2 regions of the Streptomyces sp. CA-251387 genome follow, and region 2 is predicted to be linked to the other one. Evidence: riboswitches for the same ligand, from Rfam matches in the RefSeq annotation. Region 2 holds a riboswitch; the other holds the start of a gene.
The links. A riboswitch is a leader RNA that binds a small molecule or an ion and turns the genes downstream of it on or off. The one in region 2 is predicted to bind S-adenosylmethionine.

Region 1 (8,755 bases), 1.8 Mb from region 2:
TAAGGACGTCGATCAACCGGAACCGGTCGATCAGAAGTCCATGTCACCGCCCGGCATGCCGCCACCGGCGGGCGCGGCGGCCTTCTCCGGCTTGTCGGCGATGACGGCCTCGGTGGTGAGGAACAGCGCGGCGATGGAGGCGGCGTTCTGCAGCGCGGAACGGGTCACCTTCGCCGGGTCGATGATGCCCTCGGCGACCAGGTCGACGTACTCGCCGGTCGCGGCGTTGAGGCCGTGGCCCGGGGTGAGGTTGCGGACCTTCTCCACCACGACGCCGCCCTCGAGGCCGGCGTTGACGGCGATCTGCTTCAGCGGGGCCTCGAGCGCGAGCTTCACGGCCTGGGCGCCGGTCGCCTCGTCACCCTCGAGCTCCAGCTTCTCGAAGACAGCGGTGGCCTGGATGAGGGCCACGCCACCACCGGCGACGATGCCCTCCTCGACGGCCGCCTTGGCGTTGCGCACGGCGTCCTCGATGCGGTGCTTGCGCTCCTTGAGCTCCACCTCGGTGGCGGCACCGGCCTTGATGACCGCGACGCCGCCGGCGAGCTTCGCCAGACGCTCCTGCAGCTTCTCGCGGTCGTAGTCCGAGTCGCTGTTCTCGATCTCGGCGCGGATCTGGTTCACACGGCCCGCGACCTGCTCGGAGGAGCCGGCACCGTCGACGATGGTGGTCTCGTCCTTGGTGATGACGACCTTGCGGGCCTTGCCCAGGAGGTCCAGGGAGGTGTTCTCGAGCTTGAGACCGACCTCCTCGGAGATGACCTCGCCGCCGGTGAGGATGGCGATGTCGTTCAGCATGGCCTTGCGGCGGTCACCGAAGCCCGGGGCCTTGACGGCGACGGACTTGAAGGTGCCGCGGATCTTGTTGACGACCAGGGTCGACAGGGCCTCGCCCTCGACGTCCTCGGCGATGATCAGCAGCGGCTTGCCCGACTGCATGACCTTCTCCAGGAGCGGGAGCAGATCCTTGACCGAGGAGATCTTGGAGTTGGCGATCAGGATGTACGGGTCGTCGAGGACGGCCTCCATACGCTCCATGTCGGTGGCGAAGTACGCCGAGATGTAGCCCTTGTCGAAGCGCATACCCTCGGTGAGCTCCAGCTCCAGACCGAAGGTCTGGGACTCCTCGACGGTGATGACGCCTTCCTTGCCGACCTTGTCCATGGCCTCGGCGATGAGCTCACCGATCTGGGTGTCGGCGGCGGAGATGGAGGCCGTGGAGGCGATCTGCTCCTTGGTCTCGACGTCCTTCGCCTGCTCCAGCAGGGCGGCGGAGACGGCCTCGACGGCCTTCTCGATACCGCGCTTCAGGGCCATCGGGTTGGCGCCGGCGGCTACGTTGCGCAGGCCCTCCTTGACCAGGGCCTGGGCGAGAACGGTCGCGGTGGTCGTACCGTCACCGGCGACGTCGTCCGTCTTCTTGGCGACTTCCTTGACCAGCTCGGCGCCGATCTTCTCGTACGGGTCCTCGAGCTCGATCTCCTTGGCGATGGAGACACCGTCGTTGGTGATCGTGGGGGCGCCCCACTTCTTCTCGAGGACGACGTTGCGGCCCTTGGGGCCGAGCGTCACCTTGACGGCGTCCGCGAGCTGGTTCATGCCGCGCTCGAGGCCGCGCCGCGCCTCCTCGTCGAACGCGATGATCTTGGCCATGTGAAGTGGTCCCTCCAGGACTGGGGGTGATTCCTTCGGACCGCGCCCGCGCCCGCGACGGACGGCACGCATGCCTCGTGGTTCCTTGCCCCACCCGGCCTGCGGGCCTCACCGACCCGGTCCTTCTTTGTCACTCTCACCTTCAGAGTGCTAACGCCAATGATTAGCACTCGGGGTAGGCGAGTGCAAGCGGCTCTCGGGGATCGGGCAGGGCGGTCCGCCTCGCGCGAACAGCTGACGAACAGGTCCCGAACGGACCCCGGACATGGCGAAGGGCCCGCACCCCGGGAGGTGCGGGCCCTTCGAAGAAGAACGTCGCTGCAGTCAGTCGGCGCGTGCTTCAGCCGGCCACGCGGACCATGTCCGCCTGCGGCCCCTTCTGGCCCTGCGAGATCTCGAACTCGACCCGCTGGCCTTCCTCCAGGGTGCGGTAGCCGTCCATCTGGATCGCGCTGTAGTGGACGAAAACATCCGCACCACCGTCGACCGCGATGAAGCCGTACCCCTTCTCCGCGTTGAACCACTTGACGGTGCCCTGAGCCATGCCTAACTCCCCTATTACTGGCCCTTGCACAGATCCACACTTCGCGGATCCGGGTCAGACCTCACCCCCCATCGGTCGGGGGCGTGCGCCGGAACGCGTCGACCGCGGCTGAATGTATCTGCCCAACTGCCGTCTGCAACAGGTCAATCGGACGAGAATTCCGGGCACGACCGGTCGGGAATGTGGGGACAATTCCCCTCACTTCAGGTCAAGTCGGACCCGACAAAGGGAACAAAAGCCGCAAAAAACCCGCACACTTTGGCTACTTCTTGTCGGGCATACGGCAGAAATGAAGGGCTGCCGACCCGCGGATCGGCGGCATGTTCCCCAACTGTACCTCGCTCAACCACACAGAATTGCCCCCTCCGCTTCTCTCACGGAGGGGGCAATTCGATGAACTCTCAGTAACGCGTGTTACCGATGGTAATGATCGGTCATTCGGTCAGCTCATCCACCGGCGACGGCCGGAATGATGGAGACACCCGCACCGTCCGGCGTCGCCGTCTCCAGCCCCTGCTCGAAACGGACGTCGTCGTCATTGACGTACACGTTGACGAACCGACGCAGCTTGCCCTGGTCGTCGAGCACGCGGGCGGCGATACCCGTGTGGTTCTTCTCCAGGTCGGCGATGACCTCGGCGAGGGTGGCGCCCTCGGCGGCGACCTCGGCCTGCCCGCCGGTGTAGGTGCGCAGGATGGTGGGGATGCGGACGGTGACGCTCACGTTATGACCTCCGGTCAGGTATGCAGGTTCGGTGGGGCAGCGTCCCTAGGGGCGCGGGGAACTGCGCGACCAGCCCCCACCGGCCCGCAGCGGACAACGGTCTAGACGAGTCCAGCCTCGCGGAAGGAGTCCAGGCTGGGACGAATGGTCGCAGTAAGCCCCGTACCGGCCACCGCGTCCAGCGTCTTGAGACCGTCACCGGTGTTGAGGACGACCGTCGTCTTGGTCGGGTCGAGGACCCCGTCCTCGATGAGCTTCTTCGTGACGCCCACCGTCACACCGCCGGCGGTCTCCGCGAAGATGCCCTCGGTCCTGGCGAGGATCTTGATCGCATCCACGACCTGCTCGTCCGTCACGTCCTCCACGAAACCACCCGTGCGGCGGGCGATGTCCAGGACGTAGGGCCCGTCGGCCGGGTTGCCGATGGCCAGCGACTTGGCGATGGTGTTCGGCTTCTGCGGGCGGACGACGTCGTGCCCGGCCTTGAAGGCGGTCGACACCGGCGAGCAGCCCTCGGCCTGCGCGCCGAAGATCTTGTACGGCTTGTCCTCGACGAGCCCGAGCTTGATCAGCTCCTGCAGACCCTTGTCGATCTTCGTGAGCTGGGAGCCGGAGGCGATCGGCACGACCAGCTGGTCGGGGAGCTGCCAGCCGAGCTGCTCGCAGATCTCGTACGCCAGGGTCTTGGAGCCCTCCGCGTAGTACGGCCGCAGGTTGACGTTGACGAAGCCCCAGCCCTCGCCCGCCGGGTCGCCGATCAGCTCGGAGCAGAAACGGTTCACGTCGTCGTAGTTGCCCTCGATACCGACGAGCTCGCCGCCGTAGACCGCGGCCATGACGACCTTGCCCTGCTCCAGGTCGTGCGGGATGAACACGCAGGAGCGGAAACCGGCGCGGGCCGCCGCGGCGCCCACCGCGCCGGCGAGGTTGCCGGTGGAGGAGCAGGAGAGGGTGGTGAAGCCGAAGGCGCGGGCGGCCTCCAGGGCCTGGGCGACGACGCGGTCCTTGAAGGAGTGCGTCGGGTTACCGGAGTCGTCCTTCACATACAAACCGCCGGTGACGCCGAGCTCGCGCGCGAGGTTGTCGGCCTTGACGAGCTTGGTCCAGCCGGGGTTGAGGTTCGGCTTGTCCGCCACGTCCGCGGGGACGGGCAGCAGGGGGGCGTAACGCCAGATGTTCGCAGGTCCCGCCTCGATCTGCTTGCGGAGCTCCTCGGTGTCGTAGGCCGAGAAGTCGTACGCGATCTCCAGCGGGCCGAAACACTCCTCGCAGGCGAAGACCGGGCCGAGGGGGACGCGGTGACCGCACTCGCGGCAGGACAGCGCCGCGGCGGGACCGAGGTCTACGGTGGAATCGGTGGTGCTTGCAACAGTCTGCACAGCCATGTGAGGCGAGGCCCTTTCTCCTCATCTTCCTCACGACGCATCTCGCCGTGAGACGGATTTGGCACCTTCCCTAGCCGGGAGCCTCGCGGAGCCGATCGACGGTGATGCGGTGATCGCTACGAGAGCCGACTGGAGGGTTGCCGGGGCTTCATCGGGCCGTGTCCCTCTGCCCCTCTGGATGAGCTGTATGCGGTTGTTAACAGCGGTTGACCCCGGACATGCGATGGTCATCCGCGTTGTTCAAGACTGTAACCGAAGGCCAGGACAGTTGAGATAGTCGTCCGAACCGCGAGATGGATCACACGGTCAGCAGATGTGATCACGAACAGTGAGGAGCCACAGACTGTGCTGGAAGAAGTCGAGCGCTGGCTGAGCACCCGCTCCTGGTCCGTGACCGATCGCCCGCTGCACCGGCTCCTGGCCGCCAAGCAGCGCACGGGTCAGTCGGTCTCCGTCGTGCTGCCCGCGCTCAACGAGGAGGATACGGTCGGCGACATCGTCGCGATCATCCGTCACGACCTCATGCAGCAGGTCCCGCTGGTCGACGAGATCGTCGTCGTCGACTCGGGATCCACCGACCGCACCTCCGAGGTGGCCGCCGCCGCGGGCGCGACCGTGGTGCACCGCGACGAGATCCTCCCGCGCCTGCCCGCGGTGCCCGGCAAGGGCGAGGTCCTGTGGCGCTCCCTGCTCGTCACGACCGGGGACATCGTCTGTTTCATCGACGCCGACCTGAAGGAGTTCTCCTCCGACTTCGTGTCCGGCATCGTCGGCCCGCTGCTCACCGACCCCGAGGTCGACCTGGTCAAGGGCATGTACGACCGTCCGCTCGGCGGGGCGGCCGGGCAGGGCGGCCGGGTCACCGAGCTGATGGCGCGCCCGCTGCTGAACATGCACTGGCCGCAGCTGGCCGGTTTCGTGCAGCCGCTCGGCGGCGAGTACGCGGCCCGCCGCAGCCTGCTGGAACAGCTCCCCTTCCCCGTCGGATACGGCGTCGAACTGGGCATGCTGGTCGACGCCCTGCACCTGGTGGGCCTGGACGCCCTGGCCCAGGTGGACGTGGGCGTCCGCAAACACCGCCACCAGGACGGGCAGGCCCTCGGCCGGATGTCCGCCGCGATCTACCGCACGGCCCAGCTGCGACTGGCCCGCGGGCATATGATCCGGCCGTCCCTCACCCAGTTCGAGCGGGGCGAGGACGGGTTCGAGCCGCGCACGTACTCCGTGGACACGGAGGAGCGGCCGCCGATGGTGGAGATCGCGGAGTACGCGACGCGGAAGGTCGCGTGACGTCCGGCACAGGACGTACAGGGCCCGTTACGCCGACCGTATGACGTCCGGTACGGGCCGCATTACGGGCCGTATACGGAACCCGCCACCGAGCGGAACCGCACGTTTGAGCGTTTCCGGGCCGGGCTAGGTTGAGGCGTATGGCTACCACGCAGGATGCGCAGGGTGCTGCCAAGGTGCTGGTCGCGTCGAACCGCGGCCCGGTCTCGTACGCGGTGCGCGACGACGGCTCGCTGCACTCCAAGAGAGGCGGCGGCGGAGTCGTCTCCGGGCTGTCGGCGATCGGGCCGGACGCCGGCGCCCTGTGGGTGTGCTCGGCACTGTCCGACGGTGACCGGGAGGCGGTGCGGCGCGGGGTCGGCGAGGACGGCGTGCTGATGCTGGACATCCCGGCCGAGGTGCACGCGGACGCGTACAACGGCATCGCGAACTCGGTTCTCTGGTTCGTCCACCACATGCTCTACCAGACGCCGCTGGAGCCGGTCTTCGACGCGGAGTTCCGGCGGCAGTGGGCGTCGTACGAGACGTACAACCGCGCCTTCGCCGAGGCGCTGGCGGGGCAGGCGGCGCCGGGGGCGGCGGTGCTGGTGCAGGACTACCACCTGACCCTCGTGCCCGGGATGCTGCGCGAGCTGCGCCCGGATCTCCGTATCGGCCACTTCTCGCACACGCCGTGGGCGCCGCCGGAGTACTTCCGGATGCTGCCCGACGACGTCGCCGGGCAGGTGCTGCGCGGGATGCTCGGCGCGGACCGGCTGGGGTTCCTCACGCGGCGGTGGGCGGACGCGTTCGAGGCGTGCTGTGCCGAGTTCGCCGGGGGGCTCGGTGGGACGCGGGTCGGGGTGCACGGGCTGGGGGCGGACGCGGACTTCCTGCGGGCGCGCGCTCATCAGCCCGACGTGGCCGAGCGGATGGCGGCGCTGCGGCACGAGATCGGCGAGGGCCGCAGGACGATCGTGCGGGTCGACCGGACCGAGCTGTCCAAGAACATCGTGCGCGGCCTGCTGGCGTACCGGCAGCTGCTCGACGACCACCCCGAGTGGCGCGAGCGCGTGGTGCACGTGGCGTTCGCGTACCCCTCGCGCCAGGACCTCGCGGTGTACCGCGACTACACGGCCGAGGTCCAGCGAGTGGCGGAGGAGATCAACTCCCAGTACGGGACGCCGGGTTGGACGCCGGTCGTGCTCCACGTCAAGGACGACTTCGCGCGGTCTCTGGCCGCGTACCGCCTGGCGGACGTGGCCCTCGTGAACCCCATCCGGGACGGCATGAACCTCGTCGCGAAGGAGGTGCCGGTCCTCTCCGACGAGGGGTGCGTGCTGGTGCTGTCGCGGGAGGCCGGGGCGTTCGAGGAGCTGGGCGAGGACGCGATCGCCGTGAACCCGTACGACGTGATGGGCACGGCGCGGGCACTGCACGAGGCGTTGTTGGTAGGACCGGAGGAGCGGGCGGAGCGTTCGAAGCGGCTCGCTGCGGCCGCGACCGCGCTCCCACCGGCCCAGTGGTTCCTGGACCAGCTGCGGGCGCTGGAGGAGGGGGCCGGCGGGCCGGCTTGAGTTGGTCGGCTTGCCCGGTCGGCGATCGTCGGATCAGTCTGTTCGACCAGCGATCGCCTGCAACAGCCGTACGACCCCCTGCGGGCCGTCGACCACGAGATCCGCCTTCTCCGACAGCTCGGTGACCTCCTCGCTGCCGCTGCAGACCAGGAGGCCGGGGGTGCCGTCGGAGCGGAGTTTGTCGACGGCGGCGTACGCGGGGAGGTCGCCCAGGTCGTCGCCGGCGTAGAGGACGGACTCGGCGCCGAGTTCGCGGACGTACTCGCTCAGCGCCACGCCCTTGTCCATGCCGGGCGGGCGCAGTTCCAGGACCATGCGGCCCGGTTCGACGACGAGGCCGTTGCGGGTGGCGAGGTCGGTGAGCGGGGCGCGGAGGGCGTCGAAGGCGCCCTGAGGATCGGCCGCGCGACGTGTGTGCACGGCGACGGCATGCCCCTTGTCCTCGATCCAGGTGCCCTGCGTGACGCTCTCGATCAGACCCGGCAGCTCGGCGCGGACGGCCGCGACGCCGGGGTGCGGGTCGGGTGCGCGGACCTCGCCGCTGACGGCGTCCCAGCGCTCGGCGCCGTAGTGCCCGAGCACGACGAGGTGCTCCAGGCCTGCGACGCCCGCGAACCCGCCGTACCGCACGGCCACGTCGGCCGGCCGGCCGGTGATCACCGCCACGGCGGCCACCTTCGGCGCGAGCGCGGCCAGCGCCGGCACCGCGTCGGGGTGCGCCCGGGCCTGCTCCGGGTCCGGCACGATCGGCGCGAGCGTCCCGTCGAAGTCGAGCGCGACCAGTGCACGCGCGGGGCGCGCGAGGATCGCGGCGAGCCCGTCACGGCCGGGCTGGGTCGCGGGGGTCGGCAGGGGGTCGTCCATGGAGTCGGTCGAGCCGGAGTCGGTCAGATCCTTGTGACTGCCCATAGGGCGACCCTATCCGGCGGAAGCGCACGGAGAGGGATCTCGCCCCCGCCGCCCCTACCCGTCCCGTCCCTGGGGGCTGCGCCCCCAGACCCCCGCTTCGGCCCTGAAAGGGCCTCGTCCTCAAACGCCGGACGGGCTGGGTGAGTCAGCCCCACCGGCGTTTGAGGAGCGGGGTCCAGGGGCGGAGCCCTTGGCGGGGTGGAAGGGGCGGAGCCCCTTCAGGATGGGACGGGTAGGGGCGGCGGGGGCGAGAAAAGGCGAGGCCCGCGCCCGTCAGCGTTCCGCCCGTCGTGCCTCCCGTACCCGCCGCAACCGGTTCACCGTCACCGGGTCGTGCGCCAGCGCCCGCGGGTCGTCCAGCAGGGCGTTCAGGAGCTGGTAGTAACGGACGGGAGCCAGACCCAGTTCCTCGCGTATCGCTCGCTCCTTCGCGCCAGGCCCCGGAAAGCCCCGGCGTTCCAGGGCGAGGATGGCCTGCTCGCGCTCGGCGAGGGCCTGCTCGGGCTGCTCCTGGTTCATGTGCCGCACCGTAGTCTCCAGGACTGACAACCGGCGACCACCCGACACCGACCCGATCGACGGACGACTACTCCGCGCTCTCCGCCCGCGTCGCCGTCGACTGCAGCTCCCCCAGAGTCACCGACGGACTGCCCCCGGCCGCGACCGTCCCGCCGATGCGCTTCTTGATGTCCGCG
Region 2 (8,755 bases):
TCTGCCTCTACAGCTTCATCATCATCATCCTCACGGGTGTGTACCTGACGCTGTTCTTCCACCCGTCGATGAACGAGGTGGAGTACCACGGCAGCTACGTCCCGCTGCAGGGACAGCTGATGAGCGAGGCGTTCAGCTCGACCCTGCACATCTCCTTCGACGTGCGCGGTGGTCTGCTCATCCGGCAGATCCACCACTGGGCGGCGCTGATCTTCCTCGCCGGCATGTTCGTGCACATGATGCGCGTGTTCTTCACCGGCGCGTTCCGCAAGCCGCGTGAGATCAACTGGCTGTTCGGCTTCCTGCTGTTCGTCCTGGGCATGTTCACCGGTTTCACCGGCTACTCGCTCCCGGACGACCTGCTCTCCGGTACGGGTGTGCGTTTCACCGAGGGCGCGATCCTGTCCATGCCGATCGTCGGCACGTACATCTCGTTCTTCCTCTTCGGCGGCGAGTTCCCGGGCGTCGACTTCGTGGCCCGCTTCTACTCGATCCACATCCTGCTGCTGCCGGGCATCATGCTCGGCCTGGTGGTCGGCCACCTGATCCTGGTCTTCTACCACAAGCACACGCAGTTCGCGGGCCCCGGCAAGAACAACAAGAACGTCGTCGGTATGCCGCTGCTGCCGGTCTACATGGCCAAGGCCGGAGGCTTCTTCTTCCTGGTCTTCGGTGTCATCGCGGCCATCGCGGCGGTCGCGCAGATCAACCCGATCTGGGCGATGGGCCCCTACCGTCCGGACCAGGTGTCCACCGGCGCCCAGCCCGACTGGTACATGGGCTTCGCCGAGGGTCTGGTCCGCTACATGCCGGGCTGGGAGATCAACCTCTGGGGCCACACGCTGGTCCTGGGCGTGTTCATCCCGCTGGTGCTCTTCGGTGTGGTCCTGATGGCGATCGCCGTCTACCCGTTCATCGAGTCCTGGGTCACCGGCGACAAGCGCGAGCACCACATCCTGGACCGTCCGCGCAACGCCCCGACGCGTACCGCGTTCGGTGTCGCCTGGATCACCGTGTACATGATCGGCCTGGTCGGCGGTGGCAACGACCTGTGGGCCACCCACTTCCACCTGTCGATCAACGCGGTCACCTGGTTCGTCCGGATCGGGTTCTTCGCCGGGCCGGTCCTCGCGTTCATCATCACCAGGCGGATCTGCCTCGGCCTGCAGCGCCGGGACAAGGACAAGGTGCTGCACGGCCGCGAGTCGGGCATCATCAAGCGCCTGCCGCACGGTGAGTTCATCGAGATCCACGAGCCGCTCAGCCAGGACGCGCTGCACACCCTCACCGCGCACGAGCAGTACAAGCCGCTCGAGATCGGCCCGACGGTCGACGAGAACGGCGTCGAGCGCAAGGTGAAGGGCTCCGAGAAGCTGCGCGCCAAGCTCAGCAAGGCGTACTTCGGCGAGGACGGCCAGATTCCCAAGCCGACCGTCGAGGAGTACAAGGAGATCACGAGCGGCCACGGCCACCACTGACGCTCCGCTGGTAGTGCCGCGTTTGGTAGTGCCGCGTCGTGTTGGTTGTCGTCTGCGGCTCCGTCGTGGCTGGTCGCGCAGTTCCCCGCGCCCCTGAAGGGGCGCGGTCGAACCGCGACCTTGCCAGGACTGCTCAGCCACGCCACGGTTGAAGGGCCCCGTCCGGTGTTCGGACGGGGCCCTTCTTCGTGCCCCCGGGCTGGATAGGGTGGACCCGTTGAGACTCGCGTCCCGTAGTGCGGGACACCATCTGACCCAGGAGCGGCTTATGAGCGCTGTGACCCCCGCTGGAGGCGACACCGCGGCGGGCCGTTCCTGGCCCCTGCTGCTGAACGGCTTGCTGGACGGCCGGAACCTCACCGCCGACGACACCGCGTGGGCGATGGACGTGATCATGCGCGGCGAGGCGACGGACGCGCAGATCGCCGGGTTCGTGGTGGCGCTGCGGGCCAAGGGAGAGACCGTCGAGGAGATCGCGGGTCTCGTCCGGACCATGTACGCGCACGCGAACGTGATCGAGGTGTCGGGTCCGACCGTCGACATCGTCGGTACGGGCGGCGACGGCGCGAAGACGGTGAACATCTCAACGATGTCGTCGATCGTCATCGCCGGCACGGGTGCCAAGGTCGTCAAGCACGGGAACCGGGCGGCGTCCTCGGCATCGGGCGCCTCGGATGTGCTGGAGAAGCTCGGCGTCAATCTGGAGCTGACGCCGCAGCGGGTGGCGGAGGTCGCGGAGGAGGCCGGGATCACCTTCTGCTTCGCGGTGAAGTTCCACCCGTCGCTGCGCCATGTGGCGGCCGCGCGAGGCCAGTTGGGCATCAGGACCACCTTCAACGTCCTCGGTCCGCTGACCAACCCGGCGAAGGTGAAGGCCCAGGCGGTCGGTGTGGCGGATCCGCTCATGGCGCCGATCGTCGCGGGCGTCTTCGCCGAGCGCGGCAACTCCTCGCTGGTGTTCCGCGGTGACGACGGCCTCGACGAGCTCACCACGACGTCCACGTCCCGGGTGTGGGTGGTGCGCGACGGCAAGGTGACCGAGGAGACCTTCGACCCGCGCGACGTCGGCATCGACCTGGTGCCGGTGGAGGCGCTGCGCGGCGCGGACGCGTCGTACAACGCCGACGTGGCGCTGCGCCTGCTGAACGGCGAGACGGGGCCCGTCCGGGACGCCGTACTGCTGAACTCGGCTGCCGCACTGGTCGCGTTGCACCCGACGGACGCCCCGCTCACCGAGCAGATCCGGGCCGGGATGGCGAAGGCGGCGGAGTCGATCGATTCGGGGGCGGCCAAGCGGACGCTCGACCGCTGGGTGGCGGTCAGCAACGCATAGCGCGGGAGGGCGGTCCCGTAATTCGGACACGAGTTGCGGGACCGCGATCACTTCACGTACGTTCCTGTCCAGGTCATGAGTGACAGTCATGAGGCCCCGGCCGACTGTCCGGCAACCCTCCGTCCGTGGCGGGGTGCCCCGGGTGAAGACCAGGCCGTAGGCAGCGAGGTCTACGGCAAGCGCGGACCCCTCGCGCGCTTTTTGAAAGCGTGAGCCCAGGGGTCCTGGGTCGTCGAGGAGTCTTCCGTGAGCAAGCGAATGCGATAGGGCCGCAGAGCCCCGCCTCCGCATCCCCCTTTCACCCTTCCCATGCTTGAGCCGTCCTGCTGTGGCGCGCTCGCGTGGTGAGTTCCGTCTGCCTTCACGGGAGTTCAGCCATGTCCGTCTCCACCGCTGCCGCCGTCCAGTCCGTTTGCTCCCCGCTGCCCGTTCTGGGCCGGGATGTCACCGTCCCGCTCGTCACCGGCGGCGAGGTCACCTACGCCGCGCTCGACTACGCCGCCAGCGCGCCCGCCCTCCAGCGCGTCTGGGACGACGTGGCGGCCTACGCGCCGTACTACGGCAGTGTCCACCGCGGTGCCGGCTACCTCTCGCAGCTCTCCACCGACCTGTTCGAGAACGCCCGGAGGACGGTCGCCGAGTTCCTCGACTGCCGGGCCGACGACCAGCTGATCTTCACCCGCTCCACCACGGACTCGCTCAACCTCCTCGCAGCCGCCCTCCCGGCCGACTGCCAGGTCTTCGTCTTCGAGACCGAGCACCACGCCTCCCTGCTGCCCTGGCGCGACGCCCGTGTCACCTACCTCAACGCGCCCCGCACCCCGCGCCAGGCCGTCGCGACGCTGGAGCGCGCCCTCGCCGACCGCGACCCCTATGGCCCGGCCCTGGTCTGCGTCACCGGCGCCTCGAACGTCACCGGCGAGCTGTGGCCCGTACGCGAGCTCGCGGCCGCCGCCCACGCGCACGGCGCGCGGATCGTCCTGGACGCCGCCCAGCTGGCCCCGCACCACCCGGTGAGCATCCGGGACCTGGACGTCGACTGGGTCGCCTTCTCCGGCCACAAGCTGTACGCCCCGTTCGGCTCCGGTGTCCTGGCCGGCCGCGCCGACTGGCTGCGCGCGGCGGAGCCGTACCTCGCGGGCGGCGGCGCCAGCCGCAAGGTCGCCCGGCGCGAGGACGGGGGAGTGGACGTGGAGTGGCACGAGAGCGCCGCCCGCCACGAGGCCGGCTCCCCGAACGTCATCGGCGCCTACTCCATCGCCTCCGCCTGCAAGGCCCTCGCCGAGGCGGGCTTCGACAGCCTGGTCGCCCGCGAGCAGTACCTGATCGAGAAGGTGCGGGCAGGGCTCGCCGAGGTCCCCGAGGTCCGGATCCTTTCCCTCTTCGGTGACGACGCCCCCCGCGTCGGCGTGATCTCCTTCGTCGTCGACGGCTGGAACAGCTCCCACTTCGCCGCCGCGCTCTCCGCCGAGTACGGCATCGGGGTGCGCGACGGCCTGTTCTGCGCCCACCCGCTGGTCCGGACGCTGCTGGGCAGCGACCCGCAGACACAGGGCGAGTGCGGTGCTCCGGAGGCGGCGCCCGGCGAGAAGTCCCTCAACGCGATCCGGGTGAGCTTCGGGGCGGGTACGCCGGACGAACATGTCGAGCGTTTCGTGAAGGCCGTACGCGAACTCGTACGGGACGGCGCGAAGTGGAACTACCGCACGGAGGACGGGCGTTGCGTCCCCGCGGTCTGAGCATGTGACCGTGGAGTACGTCGTACGATCCTCCCCGTCCGCCGGTCGGCGATCAAGCGATGGGGGAGTCGTGCACGTGCTGCGGCAGTCGGATCCGCGCCGGATCGGCCCGTACCGGGTGGTGGGCAGACTCGGCGCGGGCGGCATGGGCGAGGTGTATCTGGCCGAGTCCCGGTCGGGGCTCCGACTCGCCGTCAAGGTGGTGCGCACCGAGCACGCCCAGGACCGCATGTTCCGGGCCCGCTTCCGGCAGGAGGTACGGGCCGCACGGACGGTCGGCGGCGCCGGTACGTACACCGCGCGTGTCGTCGACGCCGACACCGAGGCCGAACGTCCCTGGATGGCAACCGAGTTCGTCGAAGGGCCGAACCTGCGGGACGCGGTGCTGGACCACGGACCGCTCCCCGAGGACGCGGTCCTCACCCTCGCGGCGGCGCTCGGCGAGGCCCTCGACGCGATCCACGGCAAGGGCATGGTCCACCGCGACCTCAAGCCGTCCAACATCCTCCTCGCGCCGGACGGCCCCCGCGTGATCGACTTCGGGATCGTACGGGCCCTGGAGGCGACCTCGCTGACCAGGACCGGCACCATCGTCGGCTCGGTCGGCTACGTCTCGCCGGAGCAGATCCGCAACGGCGCCGAGGTGGGCCCGGCCAGCGACGTCTTCTCGCTGGGCGCGGTCCTCGCGTACGCCTCCAGCGGCCGTGAGCCCTTCGGCGAGGGGCAGGACTCGGTGATCCTGCTGCGGATCCTGACCCGGGACTTCGATCTGACCGGGGTGCCGAAGCGGGTGCTGCCGCTCGTCGAGTCCTGCCTGGGCGCCGAGCCGGAGGAACGGCCCACCCCGCGGGCCCTGGTCGAGGCAGCGGGCCACACCGGGCGCTCACTGCGGGACAGCACCCGCCCGGGTTGGCTGGCTTTCACCGAGGACAGTCCGGAGGGCGACGAACGGTGGCTGCCTGACCGGGACTCCGGGAAGGACCGGAGCCGCGTCGAGTACGTCGCCCCGGCCACGGTGGTCAGTGAGCCTTCGGCGGCGGATGTCCCGACCGAGCCCGGCGGCACCGAGCCCGCCGCCACCGTGCGCGGGCCATCGCGGCGCCGCCTCCTGGCGATCGCCTCGGGCGGCCTGCTGGCCTCGGGGGCCGGTGTCAGTGGCTTCCTCTTCGCACGGGAACCCGGTGGCGGGCCCTCCGGCAGCCGCGCCTCGAAGTCGCCGTCCGCGAAGCGTAGTTCCGCTCCTGCGCCGACGGTGGCCTGGCGGTACGAGAGCGGGCAGCTGGATGCGGCGGGCGGGCCGTGTGTAGGCGTGTCGCCGGACGGCGGCGTGCTGTACACGGCCGTCGACAGCGGCACCGTGTGCGCCGTTTCCGCCGAGGGCGAGGAGCTGTGGCGGAACAGCCTCCAAGGGGGAGGGGCGTCGACGCCGGTCGCCACCGCGGACGCGGTCTTCTGCACCACGTATGGCGGAGACGAGGAAGCCCCCTGGTCCCTGCTCTGCGCGGTGGACCTCGAGGGCCGGCTCCTGTGGAGCAGGAACCTCGGAGAGCACGGCTCCGTCCCGGTCCTCGCCGGTGACGCCGTTGTCGTGGGGGCGGGGGGTACCGACGCGGGCGAGATCCGGGCCTACTCCGCCGACGGCAGTGTGCGGTGGCGCAGAACGACTCCCGCCGGAGTCACCAGCGACCCGCTGGTGGCCGGCGGTGTGGTCTACGCGGGCACGTACGCCGACCGCCTGGTGGCCCTGGACGCCGCCGACGGAACCATGCTCTGGACCGTGTCCGCCGGGGCCGACGTCAACAGCCCCACCCTGGTCGGCGGGCGGACCCTGGTGACCACGTCGGGCACCGAGTCGCGGCTGCACGGATTCGACCTGGACGGCAACAGGATCTGGAGCAGCGCGGAGCTGGGCGAGGCGGAGGGATGCGTCGCGGTGGGTTCACTGGGTGTCGTCGACATCGGGGGCACTCTTACGGCGATCAAGGCCGACGGCTCCGAGGCATGGACGTACCAGAGCGGCACGGACTGGCTCCCCGGACTGGCCGTCGCCGGCGAGACGATCTATGTGCAGACCGACAGCGCCGTCCACGCCGTCGGACTGGACGGCAAGCGCCGCTGGTCGGCGCCGGTCGACACCTCCGAGTCCATGGTGGCCCCGGCGCCCCACGGCACCCGCCTCTACGTCAACACACCCCAGAGCATCACCGCCCTGGACCTCAAGGCATAGCTAGCTGTCCAGCCCGATCGCGAACGCCGCCTCCAGGTCGTGCTGCGAGTACGTCCGGAACGCCACGTGCGTGTCCGTCGCCTCCACGCCGGGGATCTTGCTGATACGGCCAGGGATGACCTCGGCGAGGTCCTCGTGCTGCTTCACCCGCACCATGGCGATCAGGTCGTACGTCCCGGTGACCGAGAAGACCTCGCTGACACTCTCCAGCGAAGCGATCCGCTCCGCGATCTCGGGAATCCGGTCCACGCTGGTCTTGATGAGGACGATCGCGGTGATCACGGCTGGTTCTCTCCCTCGGAGGCCGGAGCAGGGGCGGCCTTCACTCTAGTCGCCCGCCCGTCGCCCACCACCGCCCTTCCCAGGCCGCGCTACGCGCCCTTCCCTTTTCCGAACCGGGCCCACGCGAAGCCGAAGCCCACCGCGAAGCCCACCAGGTGCGCCAGATACGCCACCCCCGGACCCTGGTCCGCCCGCCCCGCCGCCACCCACTGCAGGGCCACCCAGAACGGCAGCACGACCCACGCGGGGAAGCGCAGCGGCAGGAAGAGCAGGAACGGAAGCAGGCTTGTGACGCGCGCCCCGGGGAAGAGGAACAGGAACGCGCCCAGGACCGCGGAGATCGCCCCGGACGCGCCGACCAGGGACTGGCCGGAGTCGTCGTTGGCGGCCGCATAGCCCAGCAGGGCCAGGTAGCCGCAGCCCAGGTAGAAGAGCGTGAACTGGACGCGGCCCATCCGTTCCTCGGTCATCACGCCGAAGACGTAGAGGAAGAGCATGTTGCCGAGCAGGTGCACCCAGCTGCCGTGCACGAAGAGGGCCGTGGCAGGGGTGAGGACGGCCCGGGGCGCCCCCTCGAAGAGCTCCGCGGGAACCACACCCCAACGGTGGAAGTAGGCCCGCTGAGCGGCGAGCAGCCCCTCGCCGGAGCCGTACGCCGGATTGAGCCCCGCCGCCGGGCCGGTCAGGAAGAGCAGACAGCACAGGGCGATCAGCCCGTACGTCACCGGCGCCGACGACCGGAAGACGGACCGGCCCGATCGGCCCGATCGGCCCGCCCTGCCGAACCGAGTCCCGAAATGCGCCACGCTCCAGTTGCCGATCATGAACACAGAGCATGACGTAACGGGACGCACGCGCACAGACCGCCTCGCCGCCCGAGACGGACAGGCGGCGAGTACCCGCCAGGCCGTAGGGTTACGAGCCACACGCACCCGGGAGCCCGGGGGCGTCACGGACAATAGAAGGCCTAGAAGGAAAGAGCACGGTCACGATGACGGTTCCCCTGCCGACCGCCACGACGCGGTGGCGTTGCACCCTCTGCGGCAACCTCACGCGCTTCGACGTGACGCGCTCGTCCAAGGTCGTGGAGTACGTCCACCTCGATCTGGCCGGTGAGCCCAAGGTCGAGGAGCGCGAGGTGCTCAGTGAGACGATCGAGTCGGTGCGCTGCCGCTGGTGCAACGCCGTGGACAAGGTGGAACTCGTGGACAGGCCGGGCGCCGGCTCCTGACGGGAGCCGGCCCCTGTACAGGTGATCCCCGCGGGGATCCCGCACAGGCATTGGGGTGTGACGGATGGTGGAGACACAAGGCGGGGGGCCGGGCGACGGCGCCGCTGAGGTGCTCGACCGTCCGCTGCCCGACGCCGTACGGCGCAAGGTCGTCCAGATCGTGTCCGACGGCTTCGGCGGGCTGACCGTCGGTGAACTGCCCGCGCAGCTGCGGCAGTACGCCCGGTTCGCACCGAACCGTCGGGCCAAGTTCGCCGGCAACGCCATGGCGGCGGCGCTGGAGACCGATCCGCTGTTCCGGCAGCGCATCGGGGAGAAGTTCAGAGAGGCCCAGCCGGAGCTCTCCGGCGCTCTCGACACAGGCTCGGCGCCTCCGGCCGCGGATCCGCTCGACGTGGCGGCCGCGGCCTATGTTCTGCGGCCCACCGGCTGGGTCAAGCTGGTCACCGCGGCCGGCGAGGAGGC

Region 1: another riboswitch for S-adenosylmethionine. It lies ahead of thrC (threonine synthase); the one in region 2 lies ahead of ACQEV2_RS11240 (aminotransferase class V-fold PLP-dependent enzyme).

What each region holds. Positions count from the first base shown of each region.
Region 1 covers NZ_JBNJMJ010000001.1:4,321,141-4,329,895, forward strand. Annotated here, with positions in the region: gene groL (chaperonin GroEL) at 31-1,653, opposite strand; gene ACQEV2_RS19175 (cold-shock protein) at 1,994-2,197, opposite strand; gene ACQEV2_RS19180 (MoaD/ThiS family protein) at 2,645-2,920, opposite strand; gene thrC (threonine synthase) at 3,022-4,305, opposite strand; SAM riboswitch class I at 4,324-4,490, opposite strand; gene ACQEV2_RS19190 (glucosyl-3-phosphoglycerate synthase) at 4,651-5,595, shown strand; gene ACQEV2_RS19195 (alpha,alpha-trehalose-phosphate synthase (UDP-forming)) at 5,736-7,151, shown strand; gene otsB (trehalose-phosphatase) at 7,185-8,060, opposite strand; gene ACQEV2_RS19205 (DUF3263 domain-containing protein) at 8,334-8,579, opposite strand; gene ACQEV2_RS19210 (ABC transporter substrate-binding protein) at 8,647-8,755, opposite strand, start outside.
Region 2 covers NZ_JBNJMJ010000001.1:2,513,261-2,522,015, reverse strand. Annotated here, with positions in the region: gene qcrB (cytochrome bc1 complex cytochrome b subunit) at 1-1,478, shown strand, start outside; gene trpD (anthranilate phosphoribosyltransferase) at 1,747-2,811, shown strand; SAM riboswitch class IV at 2,883-2,999, shown strand; gene ACQEV2_RS11240 (aminotransferase class V-fold PLP-dependent enzyme) at 3,189-4,550, shown strand; gene ACQEV2_RS11235 (protein kinase domain-containing protein) at 4,627-6,777, shown strand; gene ACQEV2_RS11230 (Lrp/AsnC family transcriptional regulator) at 6,778-7,059, opposite strand; partial or broken gene ACQEV2_RS11225 (rhomboid family intramembrane serine protease) at 7,056-7,883, opposite strand; gene ACQEV2_RS11220 (hypothetical protein) at 8,051-8,290, shown strand; gene ACQEV2_RS11215 (NYN domain-containing protein) at 8,355-8,755, shown strand, end outside.